DNA from 2 places in the Frateuria sp. GZRe12 genome. Region 1 is predicted to be linked to the other one. Evidence: predicted binding sites of a transcription regulator. Region 1 holds the regulator's gene; the other holds the start of a gene.
The links. The regulator FliA, encoded in region 1, starts transcription of late flagellar genes. The targets are predictions, from matches to a motif close to TAAAGTTTNNCNNNCNNNGGCCGATAA.

Region 1 (10,277 bases):
AGCTGATGCAGCACCTGAGCCGTGCGCTGAGCGCCGCCGACATCGCCGCGGTGGCGAAATGGTTCGCCGCGCAACCGCTGCCGGCCGGGGGCGACGGACGATGAGCAAGCGCCTCTGCCTGCTGCTGTTGGCCACGCTCGCGCTCGGCGGATGCGCCGATCGCGGTCCGATGGACGCGCACGCCGCCGAAGCCACGGCGCCATCGACCAGGCCACCGGCCTTCGCGCCGCCGCCCGAATCGGCGATCCCGCAAGGGCCGTACGGCGACATGGTCCGGCTGGGCCGCGAAATCTTCCTGCACACGCGAAGGAACGCGCCAGCCTTCGTCGGCAACGGGCTCGCCTGCGTCAACTGTCATCTGGATGCGGGACGGCTCGCCGATGCGGCCCCGCTTTGGGCGGCCTATGGCATGTATCCGCAGTACCGCAAGAAGAACCACCATGTGAACAGCTACGGCGAACGCCTGCAGGGCTGCTTCAGGTACAGCATGAACGGCAAGGCCCCGCCGCTGGACGACAAGGTCATGCTCGCGCTGGAAACCTATTCGTCCTGGATGGCGCAAGGCGCGCCGCACGGCGTGGAGCTCGCGGGCGCCGGTTACCCCAAGGTTCCGGCGCCGGCAAGGACACCGGACTACGCGCGCGGCCAGGCGGTGTTCCAGCGCGACTGCGCGCTCTGCCACGGCGCGAATGGCCAGGGCCAGAAGGTTGCCGGCGACTACGTTTTCCCGCCGCTGTGGGGACCGGACTCGTTCAATTGGGGCGCCGGCATGCACGAGCTGGACAAGGCCAGCGCGTTCATCAAGGCGAACATGCCGCTCAGCCGCGGCGGTAGCCTGAGCGACCAGGAAGCCTGGGACGTGGCGATGTTCATGGATGCGCACGAGCGCCCGCAGGATCCGCGCTTCACCGGCGACCTGGCTGCCACGCGCAAGGCCTTCCACGACACGCCGATGTCGCTGTATGGCCAGCGCGTCAACGGCCACCTGCTGGGCGCGCAACCGGCGCATTGAGCGACCGGCCGCGCAGTGTGCACGGCGTCACAACCACCCATGCGGGCCCTGCTTCTTGCCTGCCACTTCACGCGCCGCTTCTACACTGACTGGCGCATCTTGCGAGCCGGGGCGACCCGGCGGAGGAGACCACTCAGGGATGTCCCAAAGCAAAGCGACCACCATGTCCGACGATGATCTCGCCCCTTCGCCGATCCGCCGCATGCTGGCCTGGAGCGGCCTCGTCCTGCTGCTGGTCGCCTGTGCCGCGGCCGTTGCCTTCACGGTCTCGCGCCCGCGCCCCGACCCACGCCTCACCTACCCGCGCATCCACGGCGCCGGTGGCGTGTTGCCGGTGGGCTCGGACGCGCTGATGCCCTCGACCCGGGCCGACCATCGCCTGTACATCGACATCGACAGCGACGAACCCAGCCACGGCGAGGTCAACCGGCGTCTGCATACCGCGGCCAAGCTGCTGAACCTCTATGCGCTGGCGGGCGTGCCCAACGACAAGGTGCACGTGGTCGTGCTGTTCTACGGACAAGGCGTCGACCTCGCGCTGTCGGACGCGGCCTACCAGAGGAAGTTCGGACATCCCAACCCGAACGCCGGCTTGCTCAGCCAACTGCACAAGGCCAACGTGGACATGGTGGTGTGCGGGCAGGCGCTGGGGCACCAGAACTTCGTCGCCGCCAACATCCGGCCGGGCATGAAGCTGGCGCTGTCGGCGCTGACCACGCGCGAAGAACTTCAGGCGGCAGGCTACGGCGAGGTGCCCAAAGAGCCGGACTGATCAGGCCAGGTCGGCACCTTCCCCTGCGGGCAGCCTTGCGGCAAGCCCGCACTCACGCCGCATCCGCCTCCGGCAACCGGCACAGCCGGCGCACGTCCAGCAACGCGACGAAGCCACCCTTCCAGGGCAGCACGCCGATGACCGGATCGTCCACCCGCGCCGCACGACCCGGCGGCGGCGGTGCGACCGTATCGGCGCCCGGCAACAGCAACTCGCCCACCGCATCCACGCGCAGGCCGACCGCATGGCTGGCATGGTTGAGCATCACCACGCGCACGCTGTCGGTGTCGCCATCGCGCGCCGGCAGGCCGAGCCGGCGGCGGCCGTCCAGCACCGGCACCACGCGTCCGCGCAGATGGCGGATGCCGAGCAGGTCCGAAGCGGCGCCGGGAACCGGCGTCACCTCGCCGACGCGGATCACCTCGCTTACCTGGGCCAGCGGCGCGGCATAGGCCTGGCCGTCCAGTTGGAAGGTGAGCCAGTGCTGGGTGTTCGGGTTGGCCGGAGCATTCATGGCTTGGTTTTCATGGTGGTGGCGGCGCGGCTCATTTGCCGTGCCCGGGCGTGACGATCAGTGGCGGCTCGACGATGTGGACCGCGGCCTTGGCCGCGCTTTCCGCGGCACCGGCCCTGGCCAATCCCGCGCCCGGCGGGAGGGGTGTTGCGGGCGCTTCGACGGGCGGCACGACATCGGCAAGCTGACCGAGCCGGTCTGCGTCGCCGGAATAGCGCGTGGGCGTGGCATGGTCGCTCAGCACCACGACCAGGACGCGGCGGTTGCGGTTGCGGCCTTCGACGGTGACGTTGTCGGCCGCCGGGCGGAACTGGCCCCAGCCGATGATCCCAAGCCGCGAGGGGCTCACCCCGTGCTCGGTGAACAGCCGCGCCACGCTGGCGGCGCGGGCGGCAGACAATTCCCAGTTGGACGGAAAGACGGCCGTGTTGATCGGCTTGTCGTCGGTGTAGCCCTCGATGCGCAAGGGGTTGCCGAACGGCGCCAGGATGCCGCCCAGGCTGCTAAGCACCGCATCGGCCTGGTGCGAGAGCTGCGCCACGCCGCTGGGAAACAGGATGTCGGTACGGATCTCGATCTCCAGCCAGTTGGCCGTGCGGCGCACGACGACCTGCTGCCTGTCGATCAGCGGCTGCAGCGCCTTTTCCACCTCGTGCTGGATGCGCGTGAGGTTGGCCTGGCGCTGCGCTTCCTGCGCGGCCTGCACGTCGCGCAGGGTCTCGTGCGGGGCGCGTTCGGCGATCATCCGCCGCGGCGCCGGGCGCAACGGGATCGGTACGGCCACCGGCGCGACGGCCGCGCCGGGCTGGCCCCGTGGCGCGGCGATGGCCGGATCGACGTTGTGCGGCTTCGCATTCTGTGCCGGCATCGGCGCGATGACGTGGCTGGAGCCGTTGAACGCCTCGATGATCGACTCGGACATCACGCGGTACTTGCCCTCGTTGACGACCGACACCGCGTACATCACCACGAAGAAGGCAAGCAGCAGCGTCATCAGGTCGGCGTAGGGGATCGCCCAGGCCTCGTGGTTGACGTGGTCCTCGTGGTGGTGCTTTTTTTTCACGACAGATACCCCTGCAGCTTGGCCTCGATCTGCCGCGGGTTGTCCCCTTCGGCGATCGACACCAGGCCCTCGACGAGGATCTCGCGCATCTGCGTCTGCTTGCGCACCAGGCCCTTCAGTCGCGCGGACATCGGCAGCATGAGGAGGTTGGCCAGCGCCACGCCGTAGATGGTGGCGACAAAAGCCGCGGCGATGCCGTGACCCAGCTTGCTGGGATCGGCGAGGTTCTGCATCACCGCCATCAACCCCATCACGGCGCCGATGATGCCCATGGTGGGCGAGTAGATGCCGGCGTTCTCGAACACCTTGGCCGCGACCAGCTCGTTGTGCTCGCGCGCCTCCATCTCGACCTCCAGCACGCCTCGGATCGCGTCAGGTTCGCCGCCGTCGACCAGCATCTGCAGGCCCTTGCGCACGAAGCCGTCGCTTTCCTCGTCGATCCTCGGCTCGAGGCCGAGCAGGCCCTGCCGGCGGGAGATCTCGCTCCAGCCGATGATCCGGGCGATCAGGTCCGAGGGCTGGAACACCGGTGGGCGGTAGACCATCGGCAACATGCCCAGCGCGCGCTTGAGCACGCTGCCGGGCGTCTGCACCATCAGGGCGGCGATGGTGCCGGCGAAGACGATCACGAACGCGGCGGGATTGACCAGCGCGCCGACCGTGGAGCCTTTGAGGATGGTGCCGACGATGATGACCAGGAAGGCCAGGATCGTGCCGACGAGGCTCACCACGTCCATGTCAGCCCGCCGCCCTCAGTGACGGCAGGAGCTGCCCGCCGTCGTCGGCCAGCCCGGCCAGGTCCAGCACCAGCGCCAGGGCACCGTCGCCGGTGACAGTGGCGCCGGCGATGCCCGGCAGGCCCTCGAACAACGGGCCCAGCGGCTTTGCCATGACGTCCTCGCGGCCGAGCACCTCGTGCACCAGGCAGCCGATGCGCTGGTGGCCGATGTGCAGCACCACCACGTGGCGCGGCGCCGCGCCGACCACGCCGGCCCAACCGGCCAGATCGCCCAGCGGCAAGGCCCGGCCGCGGTGGTTGGCGACCAGCCGGCCATCGAGCATGCGGTCCTGGCCGGCCGACAGTTCGAACACTTCCTCCACGTTGGACAGCGGCAGCGCGAACAGGCGCGGCCCCACGCGCACCATCAGCACGCGCAGGATCGCCAGGGTCAGCGGCACGGTCAGCTGCAATTCGCTGCCCTGGCCGAGCTTCGAGCGCACCTGCAGGGTGCCACCTAGTTCGGCCACGCGCGTCTTGACCACGTCCATGCCGACGCCGCGGCCGGAGATGTCGGAAATCTGCGCGGCGGTGGAAAAGCCCGGGCGGAAAATCAGCTCGTAGCACTCGTTCTCGCTCAGGCGCGCGGCCTGGGCCTCGTCGATCACGCCCTTCTCGACCGCCTTGCGCTTGAGCACTTCGGGGTTCATGCCGTGGCCGTCGTCGCTCACCGCGATGACGATGCGCTCGCCGCGCTGGCTGGCGGACAGGCGCACCTTGCCGCGACGCGACTTGCCGACCTTGACGCGCTCCTCGGGCATCTCCAGCCCGTGGTCCAGTGCGTTGCGCAACAGGTGGATCAGAGGATCGGCGAGCGCCTCGACCAGGCTGCGATCCAGATCGGTGCCCTCGCCTTCGGTGACCAGGTCCACTTCCTTGCCCAATTGGCGGGCGAGGTCGCGCACGATGCGCGGAAAGCGCTGGAACAGGCGGCCGACCGGCTGCATGCGCATGGACAGCACCGCGCCCTGCATCTCGTCGGCGACCCGGTCCAGTTCAGCCGCGGCCTGCGCCAGCATTTCGTCGCCGCTCTTCTGGGCCAGGCTCTGCAGGCGATTGCGGACCAGCACCAGTTCGCCGGCACGATTGACCAGCGCGTCGAGCCGGCCCGTGTCGACACGCACGCTGGTCTCGGCGGGCGCGGCGGCACGGGCCGGTGCCGGTGCCGGAGCGGGCGCCGGGGCCGGTACCGAAGCCGGCGTCTGCGCGGCGCCGGGCGTGCCGCCCTTGCCGTGCAGGTTGTCGAGCAGTGCCTCGAACTCGTCGTCCCCGATGGTCGTGCTCGGTGCCGGCGCGGCGGTGGCGCCGGGCGCTCCCGTGCCGTGCAGGTTGTCCAGCAGCGCCTCGAACTCGTCGTCGTTGATGGTCGCAGGCGCCGGAGGCGCCGGCGCGACCGTGCCTGGTGCCGCCGTGCCGTACAGGCTGTCCAGGAGCGCTTCGAATTCGCTGTCGTCGATGCTGCCGTCGGCCGGCGCGGGGGCCGGCGCCGCCACCGGGGCGGGTGCAGGTGCGGGCGCCACGGCGCCCGGCGTCAGCCGCTTGAGCAGCGCCGGCGGCGGCATGGCCATCGCGGCGCCGCCACGCAGCGCATCCATCATCGCGTTGAGCAGGTCCAGCGCTTCCAGCAGCGCATCCATCCTGGCCGAATCGAGCACCAGCGCGCCGTTGCGGGCGACGTTGAGCAGGTCCTCGGCGTGATGGCACAGCTGCACCATCGGCTCGATGGCGAGGAAACCCGCGCCACCCTTGACCGTGTGGAACGCGCGGAACACCGCGTTGAGCAGGTCGGCGTCGCGCGGGCTGGCCTCCAGCTCGACCAGCTGTTCCGACAGGCGCTCGACCAGTTCCCCGGCCTCGACCAGGAAATCGTCGCGCAGTTCGGCGTCGAGCGAGGGATCCATGCTCATCCCGCCGCGCTCAGAAGCCGAATTCGCTGAGCAGCCGGTCCGCCTCGTCCTGGCCGGAGATCTTCTCCACCACCGGCGGCGGCTCGCGCCCGGACAGCGCGCCGGTCAGGCGGACCAGCTCCAGCAGCGACGACTCCACCGACTCGATGAAATTGACCACCTTCTTGATGCGCTGGCCGGAGAGGTCCTGCCAGGACTGCGCCATCACCATGTCGTTGAGGCCTTCGCGGCAGGCGCCGGCGAAGTTGCCGGCCTGGCGCGCCAGGTCCGCGACCGGATCGTACGGGGCGGCCGAGGCGAGCACCTGTTCGGCGCTCTGCGCCAGCGCGTCGGCCTCGGGGCTCATGCGTTCGGCGAAATCGATGCTGCGATGGGCCGCCTGGGCGCTCATCTCCAGCACGTCGTTCAGATGTTTGCGCACGTCGGCGACCCTGCCCGGCACGCCTTCGTGCGCCAGGTCGTTGCCGAGCCGGCTGACCGCGCCATGCAGGTCGCGCGCGAGCAGGCCCAGCGCGCGGAACAGGTGCTGCTCGCGCTGGCGCACCAGTGCATCGAGCGCGTGCTCGAACGCGGCGCCGTCTTCGCTGTTGAGCAGGTTCTGCAGCTCCTGCGGCAGCGCGGTTTCGTCGAAGGTGGAAAGCACGGCGCTCATGCGCTGGCCCCCGCGGCGGCGAGGCGCTCGAAGATCTTGGTGAGCTTCTCCTTCAGCGTGACCGCGTTGAACGGCTTGACGATGTAGCCGTTCACGCCCGCCTGGGCCGCGGCGATGATCTGGTCGCGGTTGTTCTCCGCCGTGACCATCAGCACCGGCAGGCCCTTGAGCGAGGGCTCGGCGCGGATCGCGCGCAGCAGGTCGATGCCGGTCATGTTGGGCATGTTCCAGTCGGTCACGACCATGTCGAACGGCTGGCTCTTGAGCATGGTCAGCGCGTTGTTGCCGTCGTCGGCTTCCTGGATCAGCGTGTTGGTGAAGCCCAGCTCCACCAGCAGGTTCCTGACGATGCGCCGCATGGTGGAGAAATCGTCCACCACGAGGATTTTCATGTTCTTGTCCATTGGTTCCTCTGGTAGGGAATGGGGATCGAAGGGTCGGAAGTCGAAGGGGTCAGCGGGAGACGGAACGGTCGGAGGAAGCGCGGCGGCCCTTGCCCTTGCGGGTGCCGGTTTCCGGCTCCCCCTGCACGCCGTCGCGCCAGTCGCCCATGCGCGCACGCAGCCGCACGATCGCCTGGCCATGGATCTGGCACACGCGCGACTCGGTCACGCCGAGCACGGCGCCGATTTCCTTGAGGTTCAATTCCTGCTCGTAGTACAGCGACATGACCAGCTGCTCGCGCTCGGGCAGGCCGGAGATGCCGTCGATCAAAGCCTGGCGCAGGCCCTCCTGCTCGATGCTCTCGGCCGGCCCCAAGGCCCCCTGGTCGACCACGTCGAAAGCCGGCGCGCCGTCGCCGTCGTCCGGCGCGGTGAGGCTGAGCAGGCGCGCGCTGGCGGCGTCTGCGAGGATCTGGTGATAGTCCTCCGCGCTCACGCCGAGGCGCTTGATGACTTCGGCATCTTCGGCGTCGGCGCCGGTCTCGATCTCGATCTGGCGCACCACCTCGGCGACTTCGCGCACCTTGCGATGCACCGAGCGCGGGGTCCAGTCGGTCTTGCGCAGTTCGTCCAGCATGGCCCCGCGGATGCGGATGCCGGCGTAGGTCTCGAAGCTGGCGGCGCGGTCGGTGGCGTAGTGCCGCGCGGCCTCGAGGAGGCCGATCATGCCGGACTGGATCAGGTCGCCCACGTCCACGCTGGGGGGAAGACGACCCATCAGGTGATAGGCAATACGACGCACCAGTGGCGCGTGCTGGCGCACCAACTCATCTGCACTCTGTTTTTGCAGCTGGAGATATTCCGATGCCACGCTCATGTCACCACCCCGACGCCGTCACGGCCTGGCCACCGAAAAATGCGATGCGGTCCAGGCCCGCGCGCGCGGGTTCCTCCCAGTTATCGACCGCACCTGCCAATTGCTTGAATGCCTGCGACGAACGCGCCGCCGGCCACATGTCCACCACCGCGTTCTGGCGCCGGATGGCCTGCTTGAGCCGCTCGTCCTGCGGCACGAAACCCATGAAGTCCAGCACCACGTCCAGGAAGCGGTCGCTGACCTTGGCCAGCTTCTGGTGCAGCGCGCGGGCCTCGCCCAGGTTGCGCACCAGGTTGGCGACGAAGCGGAAGCGACGCACGCCGAAGTCGCGGGAGAGGACCTTGATCAACGCGTAGGCGTCGGTGAGCGAGGCCGGCTCGTCGCAGACCACCAGCACCACGTCGTCGGCCGCCGCGGCGAACATCGCCACGTTGTCCGACAGGCCCGCGGCGGTGTCGACCAGCAGGTAGTCGGGCGGCCGCGGCAACTCGTCGAACGCGCGGATCACCGCGGCATGCTCGCCGTTGCCCAGCTGCGCCAGGCGCCGCGCGCCGGAGCCGCCGGGGATAACCTTCAGCCCGTGCGGGGCGTCCAGTACCAATTCTTCCAGCGTGGCCGTGCCGTCCAGCAGGTGGCCCAGGTGGCGCGAGGGCGCCAGGCCGAGCAGCACGTCGACGTTGGCCAGGCCCATGTCGGCGTCCAGCAGCATGACCTCGCGCCCGGCCATCGCCAGGCTCATGCCCAGGTTGACCGCCACGGTGGTCTTGCCCACCCCGCCCTTGCCGCCGGCCACCGCGATCGCGCGGCAGCGGCGGCGCGGCGCGCCTGCGTTGGCCGCCTGGTGCGGCCGGTGCGGTGCGGGCGGCGCGCTGTCGCGCTCGCCCGTGATCGCGTTGAACATGTCTTTCAAGCCCCACGCCTGATTCATTGCAAGGATTCCGCTCATGCCTGGGCCACCATCGTCCCGAAACGCTCGGCCAGCACCGCCTCGTCCGCGGCCGGCGCATTGCCCTTGAGCGCCTGCGCGGCGCGGCACACCAAGAGGCGTGCATCGGCGGCAGCGATGTCCTCGGGCACGCGCTGGCCGTCGGTGGTGTAGTCCAGCGCCAGCTGGTGGCGGATCAGCACCGACAGTGCGCCGCCGAGGCTGGGCGCCTCATCGAGTTTGGTCAGGATCGCCGCGTGCGGCTTGGCCGGCAGGTAGGCGCGCACGGCTTCCTCGAGCGACTGCGCCTGCGCATTGGCGGCCAGCACCAGGCAGACACGCAGCTCGCCGGCCTCGCCCAGTGCCTCCAGTTGTTCGGCCAGCCGCGGGTCGTTGCCGGCCAGGCCGGCGGTGTCGACCAGCACGGTGTGGCAGCCCTTCAGCAGTTCCAGTACCTGGCGCAGGCTCTGCGCGTCGTAGGCCGGATACACCCGCACGCCGAGCAGGCGACCGTAGTGCTCCAGCTGCGCGGCGGCGCCGATGCGGTAGTGGTCGGTGCTCACCAGCGCGACCTGCGAGGCGCCGTGGCGCACCACCGCGCGCGCGGCCAGCTTGGCCAGCGTCGTGGTCTTGCCCACGCCGGTCGGGCCGACCAGCGCGGTGACGCCGGCTTCGTCCGAGCGGCCGCGGCCGCTGACGGCGATGCCACGGCTCAGCATGCCCAGCGGCAGGTAGCGCGCCTGTTCGGGCGTCATCTGCGGCGGCAGTTCATCGGCCAGCGCGCGGGCGACGTCGGCATCGATGCCGAGCCGGGTCAGTTCGCGCAGCACGCGGGTGTGCATCGGCTGGCGGCGTTCCATGTCGTTCCAGGCGAGGCTGGAGAGCTGCATCTCGAGCATCTCGCGCAGGCTGGACAGCTCGGCGCGCATGCGCACCGTGTCCTGCGCGGCGCGCTCGATCAGCGGATGGACCGCCGGCTCGGCCGGAGCCTCGGAAGCCTGCTGCGGTTGCGACGGTGGCGCCTTTGCCTGGACCAGGCCTTCGGCCTGGGCGCGCGGCGCGACGTGCGGAGCGCGCGCTTCGGCACGCACCGGCTTCGGCTCTCTCTCCTCCGGCGCGATCAAGGCCGCGACCTTCGGGGCGCTCTCGATCGGTGTCGGACGATTGGCGGGCGCCAGCGTTTCGACGCGCGCCTCGCGCACCGGCGGCGGCACCGCGGCAGCGCGCGGCGGCAATGCCGGCGGCTCGGCGGCCGGCACGGGGGTCGCGCCATGGCGCGCCGCCTCACGCACCAGCGCCTCGTCGTAATCGACGGCGGCGATGATTTCGATACCTTCGTCGAGCTTGCGCGTGGACAGGATCACCGCATCGGGCCCCTGCTCCTCGCGCACTTC
Region 2 (10,277 bases), on a different contig from region 1:
CAGGGGCCGCCAAGCCGGCCAGCAGCGAAGCGGCCAGCAGGGTGGCCTGGAGGGTTTTGCGCACGGTGGGTTCCCCTGGAGCGAAAGCCCCAGCCTAGCGGTTGCCAGCTGGGCGGGAGTGTGCCCAAAGGCATGGGAGCCCTGTAGAAGGGCACCTGTGCGCGGCCGCCATGCATCGGTCGCAGGGATGTGCGCCCGGAAGAGGCAAGCCGCTACGTGGAGCTTTTTCCTACCGGGAACCCGTCAGGCCGGTAGCGCCACCAATTGGTCCTGCACCTGGTTGATCGCGTCGCGGATGCGCTTGCTGAACACCGAGTCGTCGTGGTGGATCAATACCAGCCGCTCGGTGGCGCGGGTCATCGCCACGTAGAGCAGGCGCGCTTCCTCGGCCTCGTCCTTGCCTTCCTTGGGCAGCGAGCCCAGGCCGGGAATGATCACGAACGGGAACTCCAGGCCCTTGCTCGAATGCATGGTCACGAGCTTGACCGTGTCGCCGACGGCGAACAGCGCGCCCTTGCCGCGGCCCTCGGCCAGTCGGCCGGGGATGTCTTCGCGCGCCAGCGCCTCGGCGAGCTTCTCGCCCTCCCACTGGTTGCGGAAGATCACCGCCATGTCCGACCACGGCCGTCCGTGCGCGTGTTCGTCGCGCAGCTGGGCGATGAGGACGGTGAGCTGCGCCGGTGCGGTCTCCACGCGAATCAGCTCCGGCACCGCGCCGCGGCGGCCGGCGCTCTCGGGGGCGATCAGCGGCACGCCGTCGTCGTCGTCGGGGCGGGCATCGAGCAGCTCGTTGGCGAAACCGCGCGCGACGGCCAGTATTTCCAGCGTGTTGCGGTAGTTGAGCTTGAGGATGGTGGTGCGACCCTGCGCCTGCACGCCGAGGCTCTTCCAGCTGACCTTGCGACGGTCGGCCTTGCCGTAGATGTTCTGCGCGTCGTCGTAGAGCACCAGCAGCGAGTTGGTGGCCGGGTCGATCATCTGCACGATCAGCTTGTACCAGTCCGGCTCGAAATCGTGGCCTTCGTCCACCAGCACCGCACCGTACTGGAAGCGCGGGATCTGCCCGCGGTCGACGCCGTCGATCACCCGCTCCACCATCTGGCCGAAGAAGCCGTCCGAACCCTTCGGCGGCAGCTCCACGTGGTAGGCCGTGAGCATCTTGTGGCACCACTTGTGGAAGTTGTAGACCTGCACCTTCTCGGCCAGGCCGCGCTCGCCGATCAGCTGCTCCAGCCGCGCGGCCAGCGTCTTGTTGTAGCAAAGGATCAATATCGGCCGGTTCATCGCGCGCGCCAGCTGCATGGCGCGGAAGCCCAGGATCATGGTTTTCCCGGAACCGGCCACGCCGTGGATGATCCGGTGCTCGTCGCCGAGCGAGCGCGCCAGCTGTTCCTGCTGGGCGTCCATCACCTTGACCAGTTCGGGGATCTGCAGCGGACGCACCGCCGCGTCGGTCGGGCCGAACAGGCCAAACTGGCCGCTGCCGGGTTCCACCCGCAGTTCGGGGAACAGGTGCCAGCGCACGCGGTCGATCTGCGGCAGCGTCAGCGCGACCGGGAAGGCGTAAGGGAACATCGCCCACAGCCGCTCCTGGAAGTCCTCCGATTCGACGGACTCGTAGAACTCGTCGCGGCAGATCGCCAGGTGCGGGGGGATCACCGCGTCCAGCCCGCCGTCCTCGAACTGCTTGCGGCTGATGTTGGCCAGCACCACGCCCCAGGCCCACGGCATGATGATCTTGCCAGCGTGGCGGTGGCCTTCCGGGTAACGCAGCGCCGGGTCGCGCTCGAGCACCACGCCGATCTCCAGCGCGTACGCGCGCGCCTGCAGCAGCGGATGGTTCTCCTTCACCAGGCCGCGGTCGGTGACCAGCGTGAACTGGGTGCTGTCCGCGTGCTGGATGGTCTCGGCCTTCCAGTCCTTCACCTCCAGCACCAGCAGGCCGCGGCGCGGGTGGAAGACGACGAAATCCGGCCGCCGCTGCTTCAGGCCCACCGGCACGTCGTACCAGAGCAGGTAGTCGTCCTCCAGCTTCTGTTCCAGCCGCTGGGCGAAGCGCTTTTCGCCCGCGGTCATGCGGGGCAGGCAGCTGTTGAGGGTGGGGATCTGGGTGGCCATCCGGCATCCGTTTGGGCGTTTTGCGTGGAAAGTAACGGACTCGGCATCGCTGTCAACGCTAAAGTCGCGCCAGCCAGCGCCGATACGACGGGCGACGACCACGCCAGGACGCCATCGCGGACACGCGACTTCCACGGCGCAGCCATCGTCACGTTCGGGCGCGGGGAGAGCCCAGCATGCCCATGCATATCGAAACGCTGTCGCTGATCAGTGCCGTCCAGTCGCTGGTGCTGGCCGTCCTGCTCTGGGCCGGCACGCACGGCGGCCCGGGCTCGGCGCGCACCAGCCTGAAGCTGCGCGCCGGCGCGCTGGCGGTCGAAGCGGCTGGCTGGAGCATGCTGGCGGCGCAGGCCTGGCTGCACCCGGCGCAGCTGGTGCTGGGCGGCAACGCGCTCAACCTGCTGGCGCAGGGCATGTCGGTCGTGGCACTGCGCATGCTGCTGGGTGCGCCGCTGCGTTGGCGCACGGCGCTGGCGATCGGCGTGATCGGCTGGCTGGGCGTGGCTTGGTTCGGCGTGGTCGAGCCGGACTACCGTGTGCGCGTGCTGTGGGGTTCGGCGGCGATCATGGCCGACATCGCCCTGCGCATGTGGGCACTGCTGGGCGGCGGTCCCCGGCGCAGTTCACGGGCGCGGGTGGTGCTGCTGGTCATGTGCTCGGCCTCGGCGCTGCTGCTGGTGTGGCGCAACGGACAGCTTTGGTTCGACCTGAATCCGCCGGCCGACATCATCCAGCCGGCCCTGGTCAATTATTTCTACGTGCTGTTCTCGGGCATGCAGCCGCTGTTCTTGAGCATCGGTTTCCTGCTGCTCTACAACGAAACGCTGCAGCGCGAGCTGCACCTGCTGGCAAGGGTCGATTCGCTGACCGGCGTGAAGAACCGCCTGGCGCTGACCGAAAGCGCCACCCAGATGCTCTCCCAGGTCAATCGCGGAGGGCGGCCGCTGGGCGTGCTGATGATCGACGCCGACCACTTCAAGAGCGTCAACGATCGCTTCGGCCATGGCGGCGGCGACAAGGTCCTGCTGGCGCTGGTTGCCGGCATCCGGGCGACGCTGCGCGCCGGCAACGTGATCGGGCGCATCGGCGGCGAGGAATTCGTGGTGCTGGCGCCGGACACCAGCCTGGAGCAGGCGCTGGTGCTGGCCGAGCGCATCCGCGGCACGGTCGAGTCCACGCCGTTGATGGTCGACGGGCATCTGTTGCAGTTGACCGTGTCGATCGGTACCGCCGCGGCCGAGACGGGCGAGCACGACGTGGCGGCCCTGCTGCGGCGCGCGGACGCGGCGCTCTACGCGGCCAAGCATGCCGGCCGCAACCGGGTCATGGCAGCCGATCCGGAACTGGTGGTCCGACGCTTGCTGGCTTGACCGTAGGTAGGCTTCAACCGCCGCGGTCGTGCGGTAGGGCGGGCCGAGGCCCGTCCCTACGCACCCCTGCGGTCAGCCCTCCAGTGCGGCGTCGAGCGAGATGTCGGCCCGCAGCACCTTCGATACCGGGCAGCCCTGCTTGGTCTCCTGCGCGATGCGCTGAAACGTGTCGGCGTCGGCGCCGGGCACGCGGGCGCGGCAGTTCAGGGCGATGGTGGTGATGGCGAAACCGTCGCCCTGCTTGTCCAGCGTCACCTCGGCCCGGGTCTCTATACGCTCGGGCGTCAGCCCGGCATTGCCCAGCCCCAGCGACAGCGCCATCGAGAAGCAGCCGGCCAGTGCCGCGCCGATCAGTTCCTCCGGATTGGTGCCGGGGCCGTCCTCGAAACGCGACTTGAAGCCGAACGGCGCCTCGCGCATCACGCCAGTCTGGGTGGAGATGGTGCCCTGGCCGTCCTTCAGGCCGCCGGACCAGGTGGCGGAGGCGGATTTCTTCATGGCGGATCTCCCGTTTGTTCGGATGGACGAACCAGTGTGGGCCTGTTGCCATTCAGGACGCGCGAACGCGCGCCCGCGCCCGCTTCACGCGCGTTTTGCCGCCGTCAGCCGTAAGCTCGCAGCTTTCCCTTCCCGAGCAACGGCATGAGCTTCGACATCCGCCACGACCCCGCCGCACAGCGCTTCGAAACCGTGGTGGACGGCCAGCCTTGCGAGCTCGATTACCGCCTCGCCGGAAAGGTCATGACGATCACTCACACCGGCGTGCCGGGGCCGGTGGAAGGCCGCGGCATCGCCTCGGCGCTGACCCAGGCCGCGATGGAAACCGCGCGGGCCGAGGGCTGGTCGGTGATCCCCGCCTGCGCGTACGCCGCCTCGTGGCTGCGCCGGCATCCGGAGTTCGCGGACCTGCGCGCCTGATTCGGCGTCGATCGTTGTGCCCGGCTCGCCGCATCGGCCACACTGGGTTACGCAACGACGGCGAGAGGCCCGATGAGTGGTTCAGCTCCCCACGGCCGGCAGCACCACCGCCGCAGTCTCTTTCACGCCCTGCGGGCGCGTCCGTCGCTGGCCGTCGGTGGCGCGCTGCTGCTGGCGGTGGCGGTTGCGGCATGGAGCCTGGGCATGCATCCGGCGCCGGCGTTCCTGCTCGGTTTCGACGCCGGCGCGCTGGCGTTCATGGGCCTGCAGCTGTGGGAGTTCAGCGCGGCCACGCCAACCAGCATGCGCAAGAAAGCGCGCCACCAGGACGCCGGGCGCTGGGGCATCCTGTGGAGCGGCGTGGCGATCTCGACGGTGGTGCTGGTGGCACTGGGCACCGAACTGGAGGCCGGCAAGACCGGCGGACTGGTCGCGATCGTGGTTTCCGCCGCGAGCATCATGCTCAGCTGGGCCTTCCTCAACACCTTGTTCGCGCTGCACTACGCGCACGGCTATTACGGCGACTACGGCGAAGAGCACAAGGGTCTGCGGTTCCCCGGCGGCGGCGAACCCGACTACTGGGATTTCGCCTACTTCGCGGTGGTGATCGGCATGACCTTCCAGGTTTCGGACGTCCAGGTAACCAGCCGCGAGCTACGCCGGATGGTGCTCATGCACGGCGTGATCGCGTTCTTCTTCAACGTGTTCATCGTGGCCGTCAGCGTGAACATCATGGCGGGGCAGGGGGCCATGGCCAGGCTTCACGTGTAGGAGCCCACGGGCGGCTCCTGCGAAAGGCGGTCTCAGTCGCGGAAGTTGTCGAACTGCAGCGGCAGCTCCACGTCGGACTTGCGCAGCAGTGCCATCGCCAGCTGCAGGTCGTCGCGCTTCTTGCCCGTCACGCGCAGCTTGTCGCCGTTGATCTGCGCCTCGACCTTGAGCTTGGCGGCCTTGAGCTCGGCCACCAGCTTCTTGGCCATCGCCTGCTCGATGCCCTGCTTGACGGTGACTTTCTGCCGCGCACCGCCCAGGTTCACTTCCGGCTCGGCCACGTCCAGCGCGCGGATGTCGATCTTCCGCGAGGTCAGGCGTCCGCGCAGGATGTCCAGCATCTGCTGCAGCTGGAAGTCGCTCGGTGCGCGCTGGGTGATCACGTAGCCGTCCAGTTCGAACACGGCGTCCGCTCCCTTGAAGTCGAAGCGGTTGGCCAGTTCGCGGTTGGCCTGGTCGACCGCGTTGGTGAGTTCGTGCTTGTCCACTTCGGAGACGACGTCGAAGGAAGGCATGGTGGGCACCTGCAGGATGGGAAGGCGGAAAGTGTAAGCGCTCGGCGATAATGCGCGACCGTCGCCCAGCGCGCGCTCCCTGCCGAACCATGAAAACCGACGTCCTCATCATCGGCGCGGGTGCCGCCGGCCTCATGTGCGCGATCACCGCCGGCCAGCGCGGACGGCGCGTGCTGGTGCTCGATCACGCGAACAAGCCAGGCAAGAAGATCCTGATGTCCGGCGGCGGGCGCTGCAATTTCACCAACCTGGGCGTGACGCCGGCCAACTACCTTTCGGCCAACCCGCACTTCGCCAATTCCGCACTGGCGCGCTACACGCCGGCCGATTTCATTGCGCTGGTGGAGAAGCACCGCATCGCCTACCACGAGAAGGAGCTCGGCCAGCTGTTCTGCGACGACTCCTCCAAGCAGATCGTGCGCATGCTGCTGGACGAATGCGCGGCCGCCGGCGTGCGGGTGGAGACCAGTTGCGCGGTGGAGCGCGTGCGCCACGGCGAGGCGGGCTTCAGCGTGACCACGGCGCGCGGCGAAGTGCACGCCGAGGCGCTGGTAATCGCCAGCGGCGGCCTTTCGATCCCGAGCATGGGCGCGACCGGGTTCGGCTACGAGCTGGCGCGCCAGTTCGGCCACGCCGTGCGGCCCACGCGCGCCGGACTGGTGCCACTGACGCTGAGCGGCAAGCACCAGGAGCGCTACGCGGACCTGGCCGGCGTGGCATTACCGGCCGAGGCCCGCTGCGGGCGACAGGCGTTCCGCGCCGGGTTGTTGTTCACCCACCGGGGCATCAGCGGGCCGTCGATCCTGCAGATATCCTCCTATTGGGAGCCGGGCGAGGAACTGCGGCTGGACCTGCTGCCCGACCGCGACGCCGCCGACTGGCTGCCAGGCCAGCGCGTGGCGCGGCCGGCGGCGGAGCTGAAGACCGTGCTGGGCGACGCGCTGCCCAAGCGGCTGGCGCAGCGGCTGTGCGAACTCGACTTCGGAAACCGCCCGATGCGCCAGTACCGCGAGGCGGAGCTGGCCGCGATCGGTGCCCGCCTGAACGACTGGCCGCTGGTCGCCAGCGGCACCGAGGGCTACCGCACCGCGGAGGTGACGCTGGGTGGGGTGGACACCGACGGGCTGTCCTCCAGCACCATGCAGTCCCGGCTCGTGCCGGGGCTTTATTTCATCGGCGAAGTGGTCGACGTGACCGGCTGGCTCGGTGGGTACAACTTCCAGTGGGCGTGGGCGTCGGGGCATGCGGCCGGCGAAGTGGCGTGAGCCATGCGCCGAAACCGTAGGGCTGGCCTTTGCATGCCTTCAACACCGCCAATGTTCCATTACCCGGTCGCGCCAACAGGAGAACTTCCTTGAACATCGGCTTCCTCGGCCTGGGCGCCATGGGCAGCGCCATGGCCAGCAACCTGCTCGCGGCGGGCCACACGGTGACGGTGTGGAACCGCTCCGAAGGCCCCACCGAACCCTTGGCCTCGCTCGGCGCCAAAGTTGTCCGCACACCCGGGCGGGCGGTGCAGGGCCAGGTCGTGCACAGCATGCTGGCCAACGACCAGGCGGTGCGCGAGGTGTTTCTGGGCGGCGGCGTACTGGACGAGATGGACCGCGGCACCGTTCACGTCAACCACGCCACCATTTCCGTGGCGCTGGCGCGCGAGCTGGCCGAGGAGCACGCGCGGCGCGGCCTGGGCTACGTCGCCGCGCCGGTGTTCGGCCGACCGGACATGGCCGCGGCGGCCAAGCTCAACATCGTGGTGGCCGGGCATGCGCACCTGGTCGATACCGTGCGCCCGCTACTCGAAGCGCTGGGCAGCCGGCTGTGGCCGGTCGGCGAGGCGCCCGAGCGCGCCAACGTGGTCAAGCTCGCCGGCAACTTCATGCTGGCCTCGGCGATCGAAAGCATGGCCGAAGCCAGCGCGCTCACGCGGGCGCATGGCGTCAGCGCCGCCGACTTCCTGGAGATCATGACCAGCACGCTGTTCGCCGCGCCGGCCTACCAGGGCTACGGCCGGCTGATCGCCGAGGAGCGCTACGCGCCGCCAGGCTTCGCGCTGCCGCTGGGCTTGAAGGACGTGAACCTCGCGCTCGCCGCGGGCGAGGCGGCACGGGTGCCGCTGCCGTTCGCCGGCGTGGTCCGCGATGCGCTGATCGAAGCGCTCGCGGGCGGCGGTGAAGGACTGGACTGGGCGGCGCTGGCGCAGGTGGCCGCGCGCCGCGCGCATCTGGAGTGACCCCAAGGCGTCGGTCGGTTTCAACCCGCCGGTGCTGGTGGCGATCGAGCCGCTGGACTGAAGCCAACCCTACGCCCAAGCGTCGGCCCTACGGGTGTTTCGGGCGTTGCTGCAGCCAGCGGTCCAGCTGGTTGGCGAATGCCTGCCGGTCGCGCGCATGAAACGTTGCCGGGCCGCCGGTATCCACGCCGGCGCCGCGCAACTCGTCCATGAAATTGCGCATCGACAGGCGCTGGGCGATGGTCTCGCGCGTGTACAGCTCGCCGCGCGGGTGCAGTGCCAGCGCGCCCTTGTCGATCGCCTGCGCGGCCAGCGGGATGTCCTGCGTCACCACGAGGTCGCCGGCCGAGAGGCGCTGGACGATCTCGTTGTCAGCCACGTCGAAGCCGCCGGCGACCTGGATCGCGCGCACCCATCGCGTGGGCGGCGTGCGCAGCATCTGGTTGGCGACCAGCGTGACCATCACCTGTGCGCGCTCGGCCGCGCGGAACAGGATCTCCTTGATCGGCCCCGGGCAGGCGTCGGCATCGACCCAGATCTGCGCCTCGCTCACGCGCGATTCCAGTGCAGCACGCCGTCGACCACCGTGCGGGCGCGGCCGCCGACCCAGATCGCGTCCGGCTCGATGCGCGCCAGCAGCCGCGCGTCGTGGCCCATCTCGCGGCCCTGGCTGATCGCGTAACCGCGGGCGAGCGCGCCCTGCGGCTCGGCGTGCGCGATGTAGGCGGCGATCAGGCCGTTGGCGGCGCCCGAGGCCGGATCCTCGACGATGCCGACGCCGGCGGGAAATGCCCGCACCACCAACTGGTGGTCGCCCGACGCGCTGCGCGCGAACGCGCACAGGCCCATGCTGCCGGTGGCCCGTGCGAGCGCGCCGATGGCGCTGTGGTCGGGCAGCCAGCCGCGCAGGCCCGTTTCGTCCGCGACTTCGGCCAGCCACCAGCGGCGGCCGCCATCGACGAGCGCCGGTGGCAGCGTGCCCAGTTCGATGCCGGCGAGCGTGGCCGCAAGCAGCGGATGCGCGTCGCGACCGGTGGCGAGCACGCGCTCGCCAGGCGACTTCAGCAACAGGTCGCGCGCCTCACCCTCGCCCTCGACGCGGATCGGCAACACGCCGGCGCCGCATTCCTGCCAGAGCACGCCATCGACCGGCTGTGCGAGTCCGCAGGCCAGCACCGCGTGCGCGCTTCCGACGCTCGGGTGGCCGGCGAACGGGATCTCGTGTTGGGGGGTGAAGATGCGCACGCGGTAGCTCGACTGCGGTGTCGAGGGCGGCAGCAGGAACGTGGTTTCCACCAGCGCGGTCCAGCGCGCAAAACGTCGCATCTCCTCGTCGCTCCATCCCCGCGCGTCGGTGACCACGCCCAGGTGGTTGCCCCCGCCGCAGGTGGCGGCAAAGACGTCCAGATGCAGGTAGCGGATCGGTTCCATGCGTGTCCGTGGGGAGCGGGCGGATGAAGGCGCGCATGATACGCCGTGATGTCGCACCGGGGGCCGCGCGAGTCGACAAGCCGAGTGGGTGTCGCCAAGATGGACGGTCACCCGTTCCACAGGAAGCCCCAGCGATCATGATCACCCTGACCATCATCGCCGTCACCTGCATCGTTTCGTTCCTGGCCTTCAACAAGCCGAAACTGCTGGATGACCTGATCCTCTGGCCGCCGGCGATCCAGCGCCATCGTGAGTACCACCGTCTGGTGACCTATGGCCTGGTGCACGCCGATTTCGGCCATTTGCTTTTCAACATGCTGACGCTGTTTTTCTTCGGCCGGCTGATCGAGCAGTTCTATTCCGCCGAGCTCGGCCGGCTCGGTTTCCTGCTCTTCTACCTCGCGGCGCTGGTCGTCTCGATCCTGCCGACCTACATCAAGAACCGCCGCAACCCGAACTACCACAGCCTTGGCGCTTCGGGAGCGGTTTCGGCGGTGTTGTTCACCTTCGTGCTGCTGGCGCCCTGGTCGAAGATCATCGTGTTCGTGCTGCCGATGCCGGCCGTGTTGTACGCCGTCCTCTACGTGGGCTATTCCATCTACATGGACCGCGCCGGTCGCGACAACATCAACCACAGCGCTCACCTGTGGGGCGCGGCTTTCGGCGTGATCTTCACCCTGCTGATAGAGCCCAGGGTGTTCACTCATTTCCTCGCGGAGCTTTCCAACCCACGCATGTAGGGAGGTCCATGCCCTCGCCGCAAGACCGTCAGCGACCATTCTTCGTGGTGCTCAACCGCCGCTCCGGCAGCGGTGACGGCGGTGCCACGGAGGAGGCCATCCGCGACGCGCTCGATGCCACCGGGCATCCCTACCGGCTGTTCTGCGCGAAACATCCCCGGCACCTCGGCGAGCTGGCGGAGCA

Region 2: the regulator FliA is predicted to act here: its motif matches at 2,178-2,204, upstream of ACFWZ4_RS04650 (GGDEF domain-containing protein).

What each region holds. Positions count from the first base shown of each region.
Region 1 covers NZ_JBHZGI010000007.1:126,093-136,369, reverse strand. Annotated here, with positions in the region: gene ACFWZ4_RS14975 (c-type cytochrome) at 1-104, shown strand, start outside; gene ACFWZ4_RS14970 (c-type cytochrome) at 101-1,012, shown strand; gene ACFWZ4_RS14965 (DsrE family protein) at 1,152-1,784, shown strand; gene ACFWZ4_RS14960 (chemotaxis protein CheW) at 1,837-2,298, opposite strand; gene motD (flagellar motor protein MotD) at 2,330-3,361, opposite strand; gene ACFWZ4_RS14950 (flagellar motor protein) at 3,358-4,098, opposite strand; gene ACFWZ4_RS14945 (chemotaxis protein CheA) at 4,100-6,040, opposite strand; gene ACFWZ4_RS14940 (protein phosphatase CheZ) at 6,057-6,698, opposite strand; gene ACFWZ4_RS14935 (chemotaxis response regulator CheY) at 6,695-7,102, opposite strand; gene ACFWZ4_RS14930 (RNA polymerase sigma factor FliA) at 7,152-7,958, opposite strand; gene ACFWZ4_RS14925 (MinD/ParA family protein) at 7,960-8,904, opposite strand; gene flhF (flagellar biosynthesis protein FlhF) at 8,901-10,277, opposite strand, start outside.
Region 2 covers NZ_JBHZGI010000001.1:1,016,409-1,026,685, reverse strand. Annotated here, with positions in the region: gene ACFWZ4_RS04660 (S10 family peptidase) at 1-64, opposite strand, end outside; gene ACFWZ4_RS04655 (3'-5' exonuclease) at 244-2,118, opposite strand; gene ACFWZ4_RS04650 (GGDEF domain-containing protein) at 2,295-3,488, shown strand; gene ACFWZ4_RS04645 (OsmC family protein) at 3,561-3,986, opposite strand; gene ACFWZ4_RS04640 (GNAT family N-acetyltransferase) at 4,131-4,406, shown strand; gene ACFWZ4_RS04635 (DUF1345 domain-containing protein) at 4,479-5,177, shown strand; gene ACFWZ4_RS04630 (YajQ family cyclic di-GMP-binding protein) at 5,210-5,692, opposite strand; gene ACFWZ4_RS04625 (NAD(P)/FAD-dependent oxidoreductase) at 5,782-6,957, shown strand; gene ACFWZ4_RS04620 (NAD(P)-dependent oxidoreductase) at 7,047-7,922, shown strand; gene ACFWZ4_RS04615 (YaiI/YqxD family protein) at 8,011-8,475, opposite strand; gene ACFWZ4_RS04610 (PhzF family phenazine biosynthesis protein) at 8,472-9,353, opposite strand; gene ACFWZ4_RS04605 (rhomboid family intramembrane serine protease) at 9,491-10,093, shown strand; gene ACFWZ4_RS04600 (diacylglycerol/lipid kinase family protein) at 10,102-10,277, shown strand, end outside.